3 regions of the Kitasatospora sp. NPDC023176 genome follow, and region 1 is predicted to be linked to each of the others. Evidence: riboswitches for the same ligand, from Rfam matches in the RefSeq annotation. Region 1 holds a riboswitch; each other region holds the start of a gene.
What was found. A riboswitch is a leader RNA that binds a small molecule or an ion and turns the genes downstream of it on or off. The one in region 1 is predicted to bind cyclic di-AMP.
Positions count from the first base shown of each region.

Region 2: another riboswitch for cyclic di-AMP. It lies ahead of ACZ3YL_RS28965 (M23 family metallopeptidase); the one in region 1 lies ahead of ACZ3YL_RS00070 (transglycosylase family protein).
Region 3: another riboswitch for cyclic di-AMP. It lies ahead of ACZ3YL_RS21315 (NlpC/P60 family protein); the one in region 1 lies ahead of ACZ3YL_RS00070 (transglycosylase family protein).

Region 1 covers NZ_JBVHIP010000001.1:10,585-16,609, reverse strand. Annotated here, with positions in the region: gene ACZ3YL_RS00075 (LacI family DNA-binding transcriptional regulator) at 1-802, shown strand, start outside; gene ACZ3YL_RS00070 (transglycosylase family protein) at 1,217-2,554, opposite strand; cyclic di-AMP (ydaO/yuaA leader) riboswitch at 2,562-2,724, opposite strand; gene ACZ3YL_RS00065 (sirohydrochlorin chelatase family protein) at 3,219-4,166, opposite strand; gene ACZ3YL_RS00060 (DUF397 domain-containing protein) at 4,722-4,985, shown strand; partial or broken gene ACZ3YL_RS00055 (ATP-binding protein) at 5,432-5,902, opposite strand.
Region 2 covers NZ_JBVHIP010000025.1:105,475-111,499, reverse strand. Annotated here, with positions in the region: gene purB (adenylosuccinate lyase) at 1-258, shown strand, start outside; gene ACZ3YL_RS28970 (MFS transporter) at 282-1,739, opposite strand; cyclic di-AMP (ydaO/yuaA leader) riboswitch at 2,136-2,319, shown strand; gene ACZ3YL_RS28965 (M23 family metallopeptidase) at 2,322-3,299, shown strand; gene ACZ3YL_RS28960 (APC family permease) at 3,655-5,199, shown strand; gene ACZ3YL_RS28955 (DUF2470 domain-containing protein) at 5,204-5,923, opposite strand.
Region 3 covers NZ_JBVHIP010000015.1:69,634-75,658, forward strand. Annotated here, with positions in the region: gene ACZ3YL_RS21305 (NYN domain-containing protein) at 1-820, shown strand, start outside; gene ACZ3YL_RS21310 (C40 family peptidase) at 1,022-2,056, shown strand; cyclic di-AMP (ydaO/yuaA leader) riboswitch at 2,394-2,548, shown strand; gene ACZ3YL_RS21315 (NlpC/P60 family protein) at 2,559-3,683, shown strand; gene ACZ3YL_RS21320 (C40 family peptidase) at 3,911-4,957, shown strand; gene ACZ3YL_RS21325 (hypothetical protein) at 5,011-6,025, shown strand, end outside.

The DNA.
Region 1 (6,025 bases):
CCCCGCGCTGGCGCAGGTGATCGAGCAGGTGCTCAGCCGGCACGGGTACACGCCGGTGCTGTGCACCCAGACCCCGGGCGGCTCCACCGAGGACGAACTGGTCGAGATGCTGGTGGACCGGGGAGTGGCGGGCATCGTCTTCGTCTCCGGACTGCACGCCGACTCCACGGCCGACCACGACCGCTACGCCCGACTGTCCGGGCGCGGGGTGCCGTTCGTGCTGATCAACGGCTACAGCGAGAAGATCGACGCGCCGTTCATCTCGCCGGACGACCGCTCCGCGATGTGGATGGCCGTCCAGCACCTGGCTGAACTCGGGCACGAGCGGATCGGCCTGGCGGTCGGGCAGCGGCGGTACGTGCCGGTGCTGCGCAAGATCGAGGGCTTCACGGCCGCGATGCGCGAGCTGCTCGGGCACAGCCAGGAGCAGGCCGAGGGCCTCGTCCACCACACGCTGTTCAGCGTGGAGGGCGGCCACGCGGCGGCCGGCGCGCTGCTCGACAAGGGCTGCACGGCGATCGTCTGCGGGAGCGACATGATGGCGCTCGGGGCGATCCGGGCGGTGCGCCAGCGCGGGCTGTCGGTGCCGCAGGACGTGTCGGTGGTCGGTTTCGACGACTCGCCGCTGATCGCCTTCACCGAACCGCCGTTGACCACGATCCGGCAGCCGGTCGAGGCGATGGCGACGGCCGCGGTGGACGCCCTGCTGGAGGAGGTCGGCGGGAACGCCGCCCAGCGCGGGGAGTTCATGTTCCAGCCGGAGCTGGTGATGCGGGGCTCGACGGGGGCCCGCGGGCGCTGAGGCCGATGGGCCGGCTTCGTGCGCCGAGGCCGGTGGGCGGTGCCAACTGACGGGCCCCGGAGGGCGGTTGCTCTCCGGGGCCCGTCGGCGTGCCGGTGCGGCCGTCTCGACCGGTCGGCCCGTCCGCTCAGCACTCCTGGACGGCCGGGCGGTCGGCGCCGACCCGCTGCCCGTCGGCCGTACCGGAGAGCAGCATCGCGTCGATCGCGAGGTTCGCGTCGAGCGTGACGGCGACCTGGGCCATGGTGCCTCCTCCTCGGGTGCAGAGCAGCAGCATGCCCCGCGGGCCGGAGTCTGACCATGCGGACGTCGACCTCGCGGATACGCCGAAGCCCCGGGGGAGCGACCAGACTCTCCCGGGGCGGTCGGCTAACGACCGTCAGCCGTCAGGGGTGCGCGGTGAGCGCGGTGTCCTCAGACCCGGCCGGCGAAGTCCGGGGCCCAGTTGGCGATGGTCTGGAGGCGGACGCCCGAGCTCGGGTTGGCGGCCTCGACGTACTGGCCGCCGCCGATGTAGATGGCGACGTGGTAGACGCCGGAGTCCTGGCCGTTGTTCGACCAGAACAGCAGGTCGCCCGGCTGCAGGCTGTCCAGCGAGACGTGGGTGCTGGCGGCGGCCTGGTCGGCGGCGACACGCGGGATGTTGATGCCCGCGGCGCGCAGCGCGGCCTGGGTCAGGCCGGAGCAGTCCCAGCCGCCGTTGCCGGTGCCGCCGTAGACGTACGCCTGGCCGACCTTCGACTGGGCGAAGGAGACCGCGGCGGCCATGCTGCCGGTGGCGGCCTGGGCCGGGGCCGGGGTCTGCGCCTGGGCGGCCGGCTTCGCGGCGGGCTTGGACGCCGGCTTCGAGGCGGTGGACTTGTCCTGGGCCATCGGCTTGGCGTTCACGGCACCGCCGTTCGAGGCCTGGCCGGACTTCTGCGAGCGGTCGAACCAGGTGAAGTCCGAGCCGGACTTGGTGGCGGTGGAGGACTGGTCGGCCTGGGCCGCGCCGCCGTCACCGAAGGTCAGCTGCTCGCCCGGGTAGATGGTGTCCGGGCCCTCGGTCAGGGTGCCGCGGTTGAGCTCGTAGAGCCGCTGCCAGCCGCCCTGGACGTTGTGCTTGTCGGCGATCGAGGACAGCCAGTCGCCGTCGACGACGGTGTAGCCGCCGCCCTGGGCCTGCGCCTGACGCTGCTGCGCCCAGCCGCCGTTGGCGGAGGCGGCCGAGTCGGTGGCGGCGGAGGACGCGGCGGCGGAGTCACTGGAGGCCTGCGCCTGGTCCTGGGCGGGCGCCGCCGGCTTGGCGGGCTTCGCGGCCTGGGCCGGCTTGGTGGCGGGCTTGGCGGTGGCCTTGGCGGTGGTGGAGCCGGCCGAGGTGTCGACGGTCGCCGGGGCGCCGCCCTTGGTCAGACCGGCCTGGACGGAGCAGACCGGCCAGGCGCCGGGGCCCTGCGAGGCGAGGACCTTCTCGGCGATGGCGATCTGCTGGTCCTTGGTGGCCTGGTTGGCCTGCGGTGCGTACGCGGTACCGCCGAAGGCGGCCCAGGTGCTGGAGGTGAACTGCAGGCCGCCGTAGAAGCCGTTGCCGGTGTTGATGCTCCAGTTGCCGGTGCTCTCGCACTGGGCGACCTTGTCCCAGGTGGCGACTGAGGCGGCGTTGGCGGTGCCGGTGGTGAGGCAGGGGACGGTGAGGCCGACGCCGGCGACGCCGAGGGCGGCGATCACGCGACGGGTGCGGCTGGACAGGCGGTTGCCGTTGGAAGGCAGCATGAAGACGCGGTCCTCTCCCACGCCTGCGAGGTGAGCTGTCGGATTCGGGCTGGAGTTGCCCGGCCGCGCTGTGGGCGCGGCTTCACCCCTAGCCCTGGACCGTTCCGGAAAACGGTTCAAGGCGACTTACCTGTGGTTCCCCCGCTCCTGCCGTGATGCGTTTTCGCGCTGCCAGGACATCCGACGGCAGGACTCGGCGTCGCGGATGAACTGGGTCCGTGTGGTCACGAACGGGGAGCACGTTAAGCAGACTTAAGTTAAAACCGCAAATACCTGTGATGCGCATCACGGTTTAGCGAGAAACGCCAAATGGTTCGTAATTCATGATCGCAAATGATCGTTTTCTCGCAATTTCACGATGGATTCCCATAACTGGCTCCGCCTCAGGAATGAAGTGACGGAGCGTTGAAGCGCCATGGGCCGCGCTCGCGAGTCGGGGGAGCTCCAGTGAATCGAGCGCGGGACAACGCGCCGACTATTCATCGACAAATGACACCAGAACGGACATTGCGTCGCATTGACCGCTTAACTCTCCTGCGGGGCAATCCGAACACGTCGAAAGGGCCCGGAACGCAGGTGTTCCGGGCCCTTCGGTGGTGCGGGTGCCACGACGCTCGGTCGCGGGCGCTCCGGCGGGCATCCGCCGGAGCTCAGGAGGTGTCCGTCAGCCCTCCACGGGCCCTTCGCCGGCCGCGTGGGCGCGGCGGGAGCCTTCCCCGGCTCCGGCGGTGGCGGCGGCCTCCTCGGCCTCGGCCAGCTCCTCCGCCGTCGGCGTCGGCAGTGCGGCCAGGTAGGTGGAGGCGATCAGCTGGCCGACCGTCGGGTACGCACCCAGCGGTGCCGCCGACGGGCAGCCGGTCTCCTCGGCGGCCGTGGCGAGCAGCTCGGAGTCCGCCTCCGGGCCGATCACGAGCGGGGCCAGCGCGGGGCGCTGGGAGCCGGTCTCCTTCAGGTGGTTGACGGCGGCGGCGACCGAGCCGGGCACGTCGAGCGCCGCGGAGACGACCGGGACGGCCAGTCGGGCGGCCAGCAGCACACCGGTGATCCCGGCCGCGGCGGCCGCGTCCTCGCCGCCGACGGTGGTCAGGACCACGCCGTCCGCGGCGGTCGCGATGGCGAACAGCCGGGCCCGGTCGGCCCGGGCCAGCCCGGCCTCGGACAGCCGTACGTGGACGGCCTCGGCGAGCAGCGGGTGCGGGCCCAGCGCGGAGGTGACGGTCGCTCCGTACTCCGCGGCGAGGGCGTGAAGCCCGGTCAGGAAGTCGTGCGGGCCGGGCACCAGGGGCACCACGACGGGCATCGGCAGTCCGGCCTCGGCGGCCGCCGCCAGTAGGTCCGCGACGGTGTACTCCTCCGTGCCCCCGGCCGCGGTGCCATCGGTCGGCAGGTAGCCGACCGCGGCCTGGACGCCGGTGTGCTCACTGCGGACGATCGAGAGCAGTTCCTCGACGACCGAGCGGGACTCGGGCCCCGGGGTCGCGGGTACGGCGAGCACCAGGGCCGGCGAGCCGGTGCGGATCTCGGGGCGCTCGGGGCGGCGGTGGCGCCCCCGCGCACGGGAGCCTGGAGTGCGGACGGGCAGTGGCGCGCCCGGGATGGCTGCGGTGCTCATGCCGGAGATCGTAGGACATCTGCCCGTCAGGCCTGCAGTCGGCTGCCGTACGGGTTTCGGGTGGTCGTGGTGCGGAGGCCGTGTTCCTGCCGCGCCGGTCCGGGTGTATTGCCTACAATCCGGACATTCCTCACCCAATCCCCGTTCGGACTCACACGGTTGCCCTGACGTGTGCCGTGGGGCGTCCCGTTGCACGAGAGGTGCGTGAGATGTCTCACAGCCGGAGGGTGGACTGACGGAGGGTCACGGCAGCGCGACTCCCGGCATTCGAAGATCAACATTCAGCGGGGAACCGCTCACGGCCGGTTATGGAAGAACCGTCGATTCCATCGGCTATGTCCGTTTACGTACCGTCAGGGGAAGGGTCCGTGAAGAGTTCGCGGCGACCGGTAAAAGGCCTCGTGCACCTGCAATGTCCCGTGCTGATGCACGTGCACTGGGGCTATCATCGCGTCAAGTGAGGCGTTGTGCCGGACCGGTACGGGGCCGGTCCGTTCGGCGGGTGCCGGGGGCGCCGCGCTGGACGACAACTCCGGAGCTCTTCGGGAGACTTCTATGCACGACTCGCAGGACACGCACGGCTCGAACCACACCTACAACGGGATGGCCGCCGCTGACCTCAAGGGGGTGGTCTGGCAGAAGAGCCGGCACAGCAACTCGCAGGGGAACTGCGTCGAGTTCGCGGCCCTGCCGGGCGGCGACGTGGCGATGCGCAACTCGCGCTTCCCGGACGGTCCGGCGCTCATCTACACCCGGGCCGAGATCGAGGCGCTGCTCCTGGGCGCCAAGGACGGGGAGTTCGACCACCTGGCGGTCTGACCGGCCGCCGGGCCACCATCGGGGGGCCGTCGTGGGTGCTGACACCACGACGGCCTTTGTCTTTGTCCGGTGGCCCTGCCCGGGTTCGGGCGGTCCCGTGACGGACCGTGCGGACCGTGCGGGCTGTGGTGCGGGCCGCGCGGGCCCGGGGCGTCTGAGGCGGGGCGCCGGTACCGCTGCCGGCGCGGGTGTGGGTGCCGGTGCCGAAGCCGTGGGCCGGTCCGGGGCGGACCCCGGCCGATCCGGCGCGGGGCCTGGCTGAAGGGCCCGGGGCCTGGTCCTCCCGGGTCGTCCCTCGGCCGGCCGTGCGCCGTGCGGCGCTAGGCCGAGCGCCGGTGCCGTCCACCGACGTCGACCCGTCCCTCGAGCGCGCGACCGTCGAGTCCGCTGCCGTCGAGCCTGCCGCCGCCCAGCCCGCTGCCGTCGAGTCCGCCGCGAGCCGGTTCGGCCTCGAACATGGCCCAGACCACCTTGCCGCTGCCCAGCGGGTGCCAGCCCCAGGAACGGCTGAACGACTCCACCAGGTGCAGTCCGCGGCCGGATTCGGCGACGAAGTCCGCCTCCCGGGCCACCGGGCCGATGCTGCTGGGATCGCTCACCGCGCAGACCACTTGGGGTGCGCGGTGCACCAGGCTTATTCGGATCGGCAGCCGCCCGTCCGGGGTCGGCTGTGTGGGAAAGTCGTACTCGCCCAGGGCGCCGCCCGACGGGTCGGGCCGTGCGCCGATCGCATGCCGGAGCGCGTTGGTCACGAGTTCCGAGGCCACCAGCGCGACATCGTCGAACAGCTCCATCAGGCCCCAGCGCTGGAGAGCGGTCCGGGCGAAGTCGCGCGCGGTTCTCACGGCTTCGAAGCGAGGAGCGAGCGTGCAGGTGACCACGTGGGGGTCAACTGCCAAAGCCGTACCGGTGCTCATGAAGAGCTCCTCCCATAAGGGGGCGGACACGGCTGGACCCGCCGGGGTCATGCCGGTCACCTCCGACTCGCTCGGCCGCTCGGGCGCCCCTTCGACCAGGCGCGCGCGCACTCGAACGCCCGA
Region 2 (6,025 bases), on a different contig from region 1:
CACGAGGTCATCAAGGAGCACGCCGTCGCCTCCGCGCTGGCGATGCGCGCGGGCGCCCGGGAGAACGAGCTGCTGGACCGGCTCGCCGCCGACGAGCGGATCCCGCTGGACCGGGCCGCGCTGGACGCGCTGCTGGGCGACCGGCTGTCCTTCACCGGCGCGGCCGGGGCGCAGGTCGCCGAGGTCGTCCGCCAGGTGGCGGCCGTCGCGGCGGCCTACCCGGAGGCGGCCAAGTACGCGCCCGGCGACATCCTCTGACACGCCGCTGAATTGACGCCGCGTCAGCTCTCGGCCGAGGGCCCCGCCGCCGTTCCGGTGGTGGGGCCCTCGGGCGTCCGGGGGCGGCCCGGGTCGAACGGCGGGGTGGTGGTGGCGCAGGGCCAGTCGCAGTTCGGCTCGGCCACCGGGTGCTCCTCCTCCGGCGCGAGCACGTTGCCCCGGATGGTGGTGAAGGCGATCAGCCCGCCGGTGGCCAGCAGGCCCGCGCAGATCAGCATCGCGGTGTGGAAGGCGGAGTCCACCGAGGACGGCACCCGGTAGGCGTCGCCGCTCAGCCCGGCCAGGGCCGGCAGCGCGGCCACCGCGAGCAGGCCGGCCGCGCGGGCGGCGGCGTTGTTGACGCCGCTGGCGATGCCCGCGTGCCGCACCTCGACGGCGGCCAGCACGGTCGCGGTCAGCGGTGCGACCAGCAGGGTCATCCCCGAGCCCATCACCGCGACGGCGGGCAGCACGTCCACCCAGTAGGAGGAGCCGGGGCCGATGCGCAGCATCAGCAGCACCCCGGCGGCGCACAGCAGCGGGCCGACGGTGAGCGGGAGGCGCGGGCCGATCCGCTTGCCGAGGCGACCGGCGCGCGCGGACAGGGTCAGCATCAGCACCGTGATGGGCACCAGGGCGAAGCCGGAGACCAGCGGGGAGAACCCGGAGACGATCTGAAGCTGCACCACCAGCAGGAAGAACACCCCGCTGAACGCCGCGTAGACGCAGAGGGTGACCAGGTTCACGGCGGTGAACAGCCGGGAGGAGAACAGTCCGAGCGGCAGCATCGGATAGGGCGAGCGCCGCTCGACAGTCACGAAGGCGGCGCCCAGCAGCAGGCCGATCGCGCCGGTGACCCAGACGGCGGGGGACAGGCCCTCCCCGGCGGCGGTGAGCGCGTAGGTGATCGCGCCGAGGGCGAGCGCGGCGAGCAGCGCGCCGGGCACGTCGAAGCGGCCGGTCGCGGACTCGTCCCGGCTCTCCGGGACGTAACGGGAGGTCACCGCGATGACGGCGGCGGCCAGCGGCAGGTTCAGCAGGAAGATCCAGCGCCAGCCGGGGCCGTCCACCAGCCAGCCGCCGAGGAAGGGGCCGACGGCTGCCGACACCCCGCCCAGGCCGGACCACAGGCCCACCGCCGCCGAGCGGTCGTCCGGGTGGAAGACGGCCTGGAGCATGGCGAGCGAGCCCGGGGTGAGCAGCGCCCCGCCGATGCCCTGGACGGCGCGGGCGGCGATCAGCACGTGGATGGTCGGGGCGGCGGCGCAGGCCGCGGACGCGGCGGCGAACCAGACCACGCCGATGAGGAAGACCCGGCGCCGCCCGTAGCGGTCGCCGAGGGCGCCGCCGAGCAGGATCAGGCCCGCCAGGGTGAGCAGATAGGCGTTCAGGGTCCATTGCAGGGAGGCGAGGGAGGCGCCGAGGTCGGCGCCGATCCGGGGGAGGGCGACGTTCACCACGGTGCCGTCGAGCATCGCCATGCTGGAGCCGAGCACCGTTGCCAGGAGAACCCAGCGACCCTGCGCGGTGCCCAGGCGCAGAGTTCCTGCTTGAGAGGTGGCCACCGGCTGATCCTGCGCCCGCCGGGGTGTACGTGACAAGGGTCACCGGGTGGTGTGTCGGCCCGTGGCGGTTCGTGACCGGACGATCGCGCAGGGGTGGCCTGGTCGGCGCAGGGTGCTGGATCAGTGGCACGGGGTGAATGGATTGTGCACGTACGGTGCAGCGGATCATTCGGAGGGTGACCACTGCGCCGGGATTGGTTGCCGATTCAAGAGATCGACATTGCTTCACCTGAACGGATGAGTTTTAGTTCAGCGACCGCCCGGCCAGCCCGGACGGATCCACCGGGTGGAACGCCGAGTCCTGCCGCTGCCCGGTGGCTCGCACCGAACTCTGTACGGCAGGAGCGGGGGACCCACAGGTAAGTCGCCGGACCGGAGTTCGCGCCTCTTCAGGGCGTGGACGACCAGGACCGGCTTGGGGTGAAGCCGCGCATGCGGCCGGGCAACTCCAGCCCGAACCCGACAGCTCACCTCGCAGGCGTCGGAGAGGAAAATTCCATGCCTGCACAGGCTCGTCGTATCGCCCTGCCCCGTGCCGCCCGGATCGGCATCGCCACCGCCGTCACCGGCGCCTCGTTCGTCCTGCCGCTCGTGACCGCGATGGGCGCCCAGGCGGACACCTCCCCGGCTGCTCCGGCCGCCTCGACCGCTTCGGTCGCCTCGGTCGCTTCGCAGGACGCCGCTCCGGCCGCCGGGCACCAGAGCTACCGCGTCATCAGTGGCGACACCCTCTCGAAGATCGCCGACATCAAGGACGTCCAGGGCGGCTGGCACGCGCTGTACGAGCAGAACCGCTCGGTGGTCGGGGCCAACCCGAACCTGATCTTCCCGGGCCAGCAGCTGGCCCTCGTGGGCCACGCGGCTGACGCCGCGAAGCCCGCCGCGCCCGCCGCGCCCGCCGCCCCGGCGAAGCCGGCCGCTGCTCCGGCCACCCAGGACGCCTCCGCCGCCGCGGACACCCAGGTGCAGGTCCAGACCGAGGCCGCCAAGCCGGGCGCCCAGCTGCAGACCCAGGTGCAGACCGCCGCCCCGGCCCAGGCCGTCACCGCCGCCCCGGTCGCCGTCACCACCGGTTTCGTCGCCCCGCTCGCCAACCCGGTGCTGGGCGAGGCCTACGGCGTGGCCGGCTCGATGTGGGCCTCCGGCCACCACACCGGCCAGGACTTCATCGCCTCCACCGGCACCCCGCTGCGCGCCGTCGCCAAGGGTGTCGTGGTGAAGGCCGCCAACGACGGCGCCTACGGCAACGAGGTCGAGATCAAGCTCGCCGACGGCAAGTACGCGCAGTACGCGCACCTGTCCTCGATCGGCGTGAAGGTCGGCCAGAGCGTCACCACCGGCCAGCAGCTGGGCCTCTCCGGTGCGACCGGCAACGTGACCGGCCCGCACCTGCACTTCGAGATCCGCACCGGTCCGGAGTACGGCTCGGACATCGACCCGGTCGCCTACCTGCGGGCGCACGGCGTCGCGCTCTGATCCCTGGTCCCTTCCACGGGACCGTGTGAACCACCGCTGATGCGGGGCGAATCGACCGCCCGGGATGGTCATGTCGGGTGACCGCTCGACCGGGTGATCGCCGCAGCAGTGGACCTGGGCGCGGGACACGCCCACGGCCGGCCCGGCCGCACGGGACAAGCTCTCGTACGGCCGGGCCGGCCACCGCCGTTTCCGGTCCGTGGCGGTGTTCGGGGCCTCGAACGCGCCGTCAACCCGTCGGCTTCGTCGGATCATCAGCCGTACTCCGGGGCGGCCGTCGGCGCGCGATCCTGTCGGTCAGTCAGTGCCCGGCCGGTTCGGCGGGCGGCAGTGTCCGGGTGGACGAGGAGGCCGGATGACCGTCCGGAGCGGGGACGCGGTCGGTTCCGCCGGTGAGCGGGCCGGGCCGGGCGGGGTCGACCGGCTGAAGGCGGACTCGGTCGGCCTGGCGGGCGTGGTGTTCATGGCGGTCGCCACCGCGGCCCCGATCACCGCGATGACCGGGAACCTGCCGATCGTCATCGGGCAGGGCAACGGGGTCGGCGCGCCGGCCGCGTACGTCCTGGCGACCGCGGTGCTCACGGTGTTCTCGGTCGGGTACGTGGCGATGGCCCGGCACATCACGGCGGCCGGGGCGTTCTACGGCTACGTCTCGCACGGGCTCGGCCGGGTGGTCGGGATGGCCTCGGGGATGCTCGCGCTGCTGGCCTACATGATCTTCGAGGCCTCGGTCATCGGCTTCTTCGCGTACTCGCTGCGCGGGCTGGTCCGGTCGCAGCTGGGCGTGGACCTCGGCTGGGGCTGGTACGCGGTGCTCGGGATGACGGCGATCGGGGTGATGGCCTGGTTCGACCTGCATCTGACGGCGAAGGTGCTCGGGGTGGCGCTGGTGCTGGAGCTGGTGGTGCTGGGCGCGGTCTCGCTGGCCGTGCTGGTCTCCGGTGGCGGGCCGGACGGGATCGTCGGCGAGGCCGTGAACCCGTTGAACGGGCTCAGGGGAGCGGGGAGTTCGGGACCGGCGGCGGCCGGGTTGGGACTGTTCTTCGCGTTCTGCTCCTGGGTCGGCTTCGAGTCGACGGCGATGTACGGCGAGGAGTCGCGGGACCCGAAGCGGGTGGTGCCGCGGGCCACCATGGTGTCGGTGATCGGGATCGGGCTGTTCTACGTCTTCGTGTCCTGGATGATCCTGTCCGGCAACGGAGTCGAGCACGCGATCGCGGTGGCGAGCGGGGCGGTGCCGGGCAAGGACGGGAACAGCCTGTTCCTCGATCCGCTCGGCGCACACCTGGGCAGCTGGGCGGTCACGGTGTTCCAATGGCTGGTCGTCACCGGCTCGTTCGCCTGTGCGATGGCCTTCCACCAGTGCGCCGCACGGTACTTGTACGCGATCGGGCGGGAGGGGCTGCTGCACCCGGCGCTCGGCCGGACCCATCCGCGGCACGGTTCGCCGTACGTCGCCTCGGTCGCGCAGTCGGTGATCGCGGCCGGGCTGGTGTTGGCGTTCCTGGCGGCGGGGATGGACCCGTACGTCCATCTGTACACGCTGCTGGCGCTGTTGGGGACGATGGCGATCCTGGTGGTGCAGACGCTGTGCTCCTTCGCGGTGGTGGGGTACTTCCACGTGCAGGGCCGGCACCCGGAGACCGCGCACTGGTGCCGGACGCTGCTCGCGCCGCTGGCCGGCGGGGTGGCGATGGGCGCGGTGGTGGCGCTGCTGGTGGTCAACCGGGGTGCGGCGGCCGGAGCGGCGGCGGGCACCCTGCTGTTCCGGCTGACCCCGTACCTGGTGATCGGGGTGTTCCTGGGCGGGATCGGGACGGCGCTGGTGCTGCGGCGCCGGCGGCCGGAGCTGTACGCGCGGATGGGGCGGATCGTGCTGGAGGACGCGGCGGAGCGGTGAGCGGTCAGCGCCGGCGGGCGGGCAGGTCGTGCTCGGCGGCGGTGAGCAGCTCGTGCATCCGGTGGCCGAAGTCCTCGGTGTCGTCGGCGGGTTGGGGGAAGACCAGGCGGACGTCGCGGTGGCCGTGCGAGTAGTCCAGGCGCAGCACCAGGCCGTGGCGGTCCAGGGCGAGCGGGCGGACGGCCGGCCGGTGGGTGAGCAGGGCCGGGTCGAGCAGGCGGGTGAGCAGGTCGAGGGCGTCGGCGTGGTCGTCGGCCAGGTGGGTGAGCAGGGCGGCCTCGTGCCGGGCCAGCGGGTCGGGGGTGGCGAGGGCGAGCTCGGCGGCGGTGAGCGCGTTGGTGCCGTACGGGGTGGCGAGGACGGCGTGGGCGACGTCGACGCGCAGGTGGACGCCGAGGCCGTCGTCGGTGAGGTGGGCCAGGTGCAGCCGGCCGGCCAGGGTGAGCCGGGCGCGGATCCGGTCGCGGACGGCGACGGGGGAGACATCGGTGACGTCGAGCACGACGGCCAGGCCGTCGGTGGCGCCGGCGGCGGCCGCGGTGAGCGGGGCGTCGAGCGGGACGCGCAGGCGCAGTCGGGAGCCGTGGACGGAGACCGGGGTGTCCAGCTCGTGGTGCTCGCCGAGGGCGCGCACGGTGAGTGAGGAGGTCGCGCTGAGCAGGCTGTGGACCCGGTCGGCGGTGGTGGGCTCGGGCACCTGGGCGTCGCCGGTGGGCAGGCTCATGGACGGACCTCCTGTTAGTTAGGTGAGCCTAACCTAATGTCCGGGTGGGGGTGTGGCAAGTGCGGCGAGGGCCCGGACGCGCGGTGGCGTCCGGGCCTCGGG
Region 3 (6,025 bases), on a different contig from region 1:
CGTCCGGCGGGAGGCCGAGTCGCTGCGCAAGAAGGTGCGGTCGCTGGAGAGCGACACCCGCCGGGCGCAGGCCGAGACCCGGCGGGTGGCCGCGGAACTGGAGGCCGCGAAGGCGCAGGCCGCGGGTGAGCGCAGCGCGGCCGAGAGCGAGGCGCGGCGGTTGCGGCACCGGGTGTCCGAGCTGGAGAGCGCGGCCGAGCAGGGCCGCCGCTCGGCCCGGGAGGGGCGCAGCGTCGAGGACATGCGGCTGCGGCTGCTGCTGGACACCGTGCTGCAGTCGGCGCAGGGCCTGCAGCGCGAGCTGGCGTTGCCGGTCTCCCAGATCCGCCCGGCGGACCTGGTGGAGGCGGTGGTGCCGGGGGCGGCCTCGCCGCACGACGTGGCCCGGCGCGGCCTGGCCGACGACGACCCGGCGCTGCTGGACCAGCTGCTGGCGATCCCCCAGGTGCACCTGGTGGTGGACGGCTACAACGTGACCAAGACCGGGTACCCGACGCTGCCGCTGGAGCAGCAGCGGATCCGGCTGCTGGGCGGGCTGGCGATGCTGGCCCAGCGCACCCAGGCGGAGGTCACCTGTGTGTTCGACGGGCAGGACCTGGACGTCCCGGTCATCATGGCGCCACCGCGCGGGGTGCGGGTACGGTTCAGTCGGACCGGCGAGACCGCGGACGAGTTGATCCGCCGTCTGGTCCGGGCCGAGCCGCAGGGCCGTCCGGTGGTGGTGGTCTCCACCGACCGGGAGGTCGCGGAGGGCGTACGGAAGGCGGGCGCGCGCCCGGTGGCCTCGGTGCTGCTGCTGAACCGGCTGGCCCGGCCCTGATCGGGGGCCCGGGCGGCGTGATGGCAGGTCAGTGCCGTCGCCGTGGGGGTGTGCGGATCCGGTGAAGTCAGCGGGAGAACCGGAGTTCACGCCTTCGGGGGAGTGGCAAAACGGGTAGATCTTCACTAGGGTCTGGCGTCAAACCTATTTTCCGGTATCTCACCCGATCGGGCGAGTCCGTTGGAAGAAGGAGCCGGTCTCTTGGCCTCCCACCGCCGTCCCAGGCAGCCCAGCCGCGCGCGGGTCTCCGTGCTCACCGCTGCCGCTGCGACCGCGGTCGCCCTCTCCGCTCAGGTGGCCGCGCACGCCGCGCCGCAGCCGAACACGACCGACGTCAAGGCGCAGATCGACCAGCTCCAGCAGGACCAGGAGCAGGCGGCGGAGAAGTACAACGGCGCCAAGGAGCGCGCCGACCAGCTCCGCAAGCAGGCCGACCAGCTGCAGGATCAGGTGGCCCGCAGCCAGGACCAGATGAGTCAGCTGCAGACCGGCCTGGCCCAGGTCGCCGGCGAGCAGTACCGCACCGGCGGCATCGACCCGTCCGTCCAGCTGATGCTCTCCTCCGACCCGTCGGGCTACCTGGAGAAGGCGTCGAGCGTCCAGCAGGCCAGCACCAGTCAGACCGAGGCGCTCAAGGGCCTGCTCGACCAGCAGCGCCGGCTGGACCAGGAGAAGGCCGAGGCGGCCGCCGTACTGGCCTCGCTGGACTCCACCACCAAGGACCTGAACCAGGCCAAGGCGGACGTCAACACGAAGCTGAAGGCCGCCCAGGACCTGCTGAACTCGCTCAGCGCCGCCGACCGCGCCGCGCTGCGGGCCCAGCAGCAGCAGGACGACCGCGCCTCGCGCGGCGCCGACCGGGTCGACCTCAGCAACCTGCCGCCGGCCAGCGGCTACGCGGCCGTGGCCGTGGCCAAGGCGATGAGCAAGCAGGGTTCGCCGTACGTCTGGGGCGCCACCGGGTCGAGCACCTTCGACTGCTCGGGCCTGATGGTCTGGGCGTACGGCCAGGCCGGCGTCTCGCTGCCGCGCACCTCGCAGGAGCAGGGCCACATCGGGACCGCGGTGACGCTGGCCACGGCTCAGCCGGGCGACCTGGTGATCTACGGCGGGGACATGCACCACGTCGCGATGTACATCGGCAACGGCATGGTGGTCCACGCGCCGCACACCGGTGACGTGGTGAAGGTGATGAAGGCCGACGCGATGCCGATCAACACCATCCGCCGGATCTGACGGGCCGACACGCCGTCGGGGCCCGTTCCGGCCGTGTGATCCGCGCCACCCTCCGGTCGGAGGGTGGCGCTTCGGCTTGTCCGTTCCGTGGCTGACTCGTGAGACCTGATCAGCTTTGCGTGCGGAACTGATCACCATCAGTCATTTTCACAAAAGAACATGGGTAATCTTCCGTCTTTTTTCTGACAAGGATTTGAACGGATCACGGTTCAGTTACTAGGGTCATGCTCCGAACCACCGCACTGTCGATCACCCAGCCCGGGTGGCGGCGGTGGTTACCGCCGAGTTCGCGAAACAGCGGGGCAGGTCGAAGCGACTGCCCGACAGGGGAGCCCAGTAGTCGGGGGTGCTGCGGAGCGGAGCCGGGGAACCACGTTCCTCCGGGGTGAATCGGCGCCAGGTCGGCCGTAGGTGAGGCCGGTGAGGCGTCGTAGGGCATGCTTCCGGCCCGAACCCGTCAGCTCACCCGGTAGGCGGACGTAGGAAGAAGGAGCCCGCCTTCGTGGCGTCCCATCGTCGTCCCAAGCCCGCCAGTCGCGCTCGTGTCTCGATCCTGACCGGCTTCGCCGCCGCGGCCGTCGCGCTCTCCGCGCAGTCCGGCGCGCACGCCGACCCGCAGCCGACCAAGGACCAGGTCAAGGAGCAGGTCGACCAGCTCAACAACCAGGCCGAGCAGGCGACCGAGAAGTACAACGCCGCCCAGGAGAAGCAGCAGGAGCTGGAGAAGCAGGTCTCCGGCATGCAGGACCAGGTGGCCCGGCAGCAGGCGCAGGTGACCGACCTCCAGGGCGGCCTCGCCGAGATCGCGGGCGAGCAGTACCGCAACGGCGGCATATCCCCGACCGTCCAGCTGATGCTCTCCTCCAGTCCGGACAACTTCCTCAGCCAGGCCGGTGCGCTCAACCAGGCCGGCAGCACCCAGAAGAACCAGCTGAAGCAGCTCCAGGACCAGCAGCGCAAGCTGGACCAGGACCGTACCGAGGCCCAGGGCAAGCTCGCCGAGCTGGAGGCCACCACCACCCAGCTGAAGGCCTCCAAGGACGAGGTCCAGACCAAGCTGAAGGCGGCCCAGGACCTGCTCAACACGCTGACCGAGCAGGAGCGCCAGGCGATCAAGGCGGCCGAGGACAAGGCCGCCGCCGACGCCAAGGCCAAGGCGGACGCCGCCGCGAAGGCCGCCCAGCCCGCCAGCTCGGACCGCGCCTCGCGCGACAGCAGCCGCAGCGACATCGGCGCGGGCGCCGCCTCCGCGCCGGTCAAGATCGCCCCGGGCAGCTCGCACGGCGCGGCCGCGCTGGCCGCCGCCGCCACCAAGGTCGGCAGCCCGTACGTCTGGGGCGCCACCGGCCCCGGCTCCTTCGACTGCTCCGGCCTGATGGTCTGGGCGTTCAACCAGGCCGGCGTGTCGCTGCCGCGCACCTCCCAGGAGCAGGCGGGCGCCGGCACCCGGATCGGCTCGGACATCTCCCAGGCCCAGCCCGGCGACATGCTGATCTTCTACGGCGACGCCCACCACGTCGGCATCTACGCCGGCAACGGCCAGGTGCTGCACGCTCCCAAGCCGGGTGCGTCGGTCCGCTACGAGGCCGTCTCCAACATGCCGCTGGCCTCCATCGTCCGGGTCTGATCCCCGCTCGAAGGTTCACGGGCCCGGTCCTCCGCCACGGGGGGCCGGGCCTGCGGCTTTTCCGGCGGCTCGGCCTGATGTCCGAATAGGGGTCAAATATTCGGGTCCGGAGGGGTTTGGACTCGCTTGCCCGGACTCGCTAACGTCTGCCACCGGACTCCCGCTCGACGGCCGCCCAGCAGGGCGCGGCCGCGGGGCCGCGCCGCAGGAATGGAGCCGCTGCCGACATGCCCGTGCACCGTCGTTCCCAACTGCTCGCCCGTGCGCTGGTACTGACCGCGGCCGCCACCACGGCCCTGGGCGTGGCGACCGCCGGCAGTGCCCAGGCCGCCCCCGGAGCGCCGGACGCGCCCGACCGCAAGGACGTCAAGGCCCAGGTCGAGCAGCTGTACGACGAGGCCGAGCAGGCGTCGGAGAAGTACAACGCCGCCCAGGAGGCGCAGAAGCGGCTCCTCGGCGAGACCACGATCCTGCAGGGCGAGGTCGCCGCCGCCCAGGACCAGCTCAACCAGCTGCGCGGGGACCTCGCCACGGTGGCCGGGGCCGAGTACCGGAGCGGCGGGATGGCCCAGACCGCCCAGCTGATGCTCTCCACCGACCCCGAGGGCTACCTCGCCCGCGCCCGGACCCTCGGCCAGGCCGCCGAACGTCAGCAGGAGACCCTGCACGAGCTGGTCACCCGTCAGCGCGGGCTCGACCAGCGCCGCACCGAGACCGCGGCCAAGCTCGCCGAACTGGACCAGGCCCGCCGCTCGCTGGCCGAGAACAAGCAGCAGATCCAGCAACGGCTGACCAAGGCCCAGAAGCTGCTCAACAGCCTGGGCGTCGCCGAGCGGACCCGGATGGTCGCCCAGGACGCCCGGGACGCCGAACAGCGCGCCACCCGCGGCACCGACCGGCTGGACCTCGGCAGCGCCCCGGCCGCCTCCGAGCGCGGGGCCGCCGCGCTGGCCGCCGCGGTGCGGATGATCGGCTCGCCCTACGTCTACGGATCCACCGGACCCCGTGCCTTCGACTGCTCCGGTCTGATGTACTACAGCTGGCGGCAGGCCGGAGTGACCCTGCCGCGGACCTCGCAGGCCCAGGCGTACGCCGGGCAGCGGATCAACCTCTCCGAAGCACGGCCGGGAGACCTGGTGATCTTCTACCGGGACATGCACCACGTCGGGATGTACGCCGGCGGCGGGGTGATGGTGCACGCGCCGTACCCGGGTGCCAAGGTCCGGTACGAGAGCGTCAACGCGATGCCGGTCTCGGGAGTGGTCCGGCTCTGAGCGCGACGCCCACCGGGCCGGACGGCCCCCACCCGATAGACCCGGCCCGCCGCGTGCTGTCCCGGCGCGGTGCGCTGCTGCTGGCCGCCGGCGGACTGGCCCAGCTGTCGCTGCCGCCGGCCGCCCCGGTGGCGGTGCCCGACGGGCGGGCCGGCGACCTGCGGGGCGAGGTCGCCGGGCTGCTGGCGGCGCGGGCGCGCTCGCTGCCCGTCTGGTCGGGGCTGACGGGGGCCGAGGCGACGTACCGCAACCTGGTGCTGTCGCCGGCCGGCGGACCGGACCGGCTGACCGGCTCCGTCGAACTGGCCGTGCGGATCAGCGGGTACGACGAGTACCCCGTGGTGTACCCGCGCCGGATCGAGCTGGTCCGGGACCCGGGCGGCTGGCGGGTCGATCGGGAGGAGGGCACCGGCGGGCCCCCGGCGCTGTGGGACCTCGGCCCGGCCCGTACCGCCCCGGGCGCCCACTGCCTGGTGCTCGGCCTCGCCGGCGGGCCCGACCCGGCCGGGCTGGTCGCGGTGGGGGACAGCGCCGTGCCGGCCGTCAACGCGGTCTGGGGCAGTGCCTGGCCCGGCCGGCTGCTGCTCGAACTGCCCGCCACCGAGCCGCAGTTCGCCCGGCTGCTGGAAGCCGACCCGGCGGGCTGGACGGGCATGGCGGCGGTCACCGTGGCCGCCCCCGGCGCGCCCTGGCACACCCCGGCGGACCGGGTGGTGATCAACCCCGAGGCGTTCGGGCGGCTCAGCGGCTTCGGCCGGCAGGTGGTCGTCACCCACGAGGCCACCCATGTCGCCACCCGGGCCGACACCCGGGCCTGGACCCCGCTGTGGCTCTCCGAGGGCGTCGCCGACTGGACCGCCTACCGCGAGTCCGGCCGCCGCCCGCAGCAGATCGCTCCCGAGCTGGCCCGGGACGTCGCGGCCGGGAAGCTGCCCACCGCGCTGCCCGCCGACGGGGACTTCGCCGCGGGCGCCACCGGCATCGCCCAGGCCTACGAGCAGTCCTGGCTGGCCTGCGACCTGATCGCCCGCCGGTACGGGACCGGGCGGCTGGTCGACTTCTACCGGG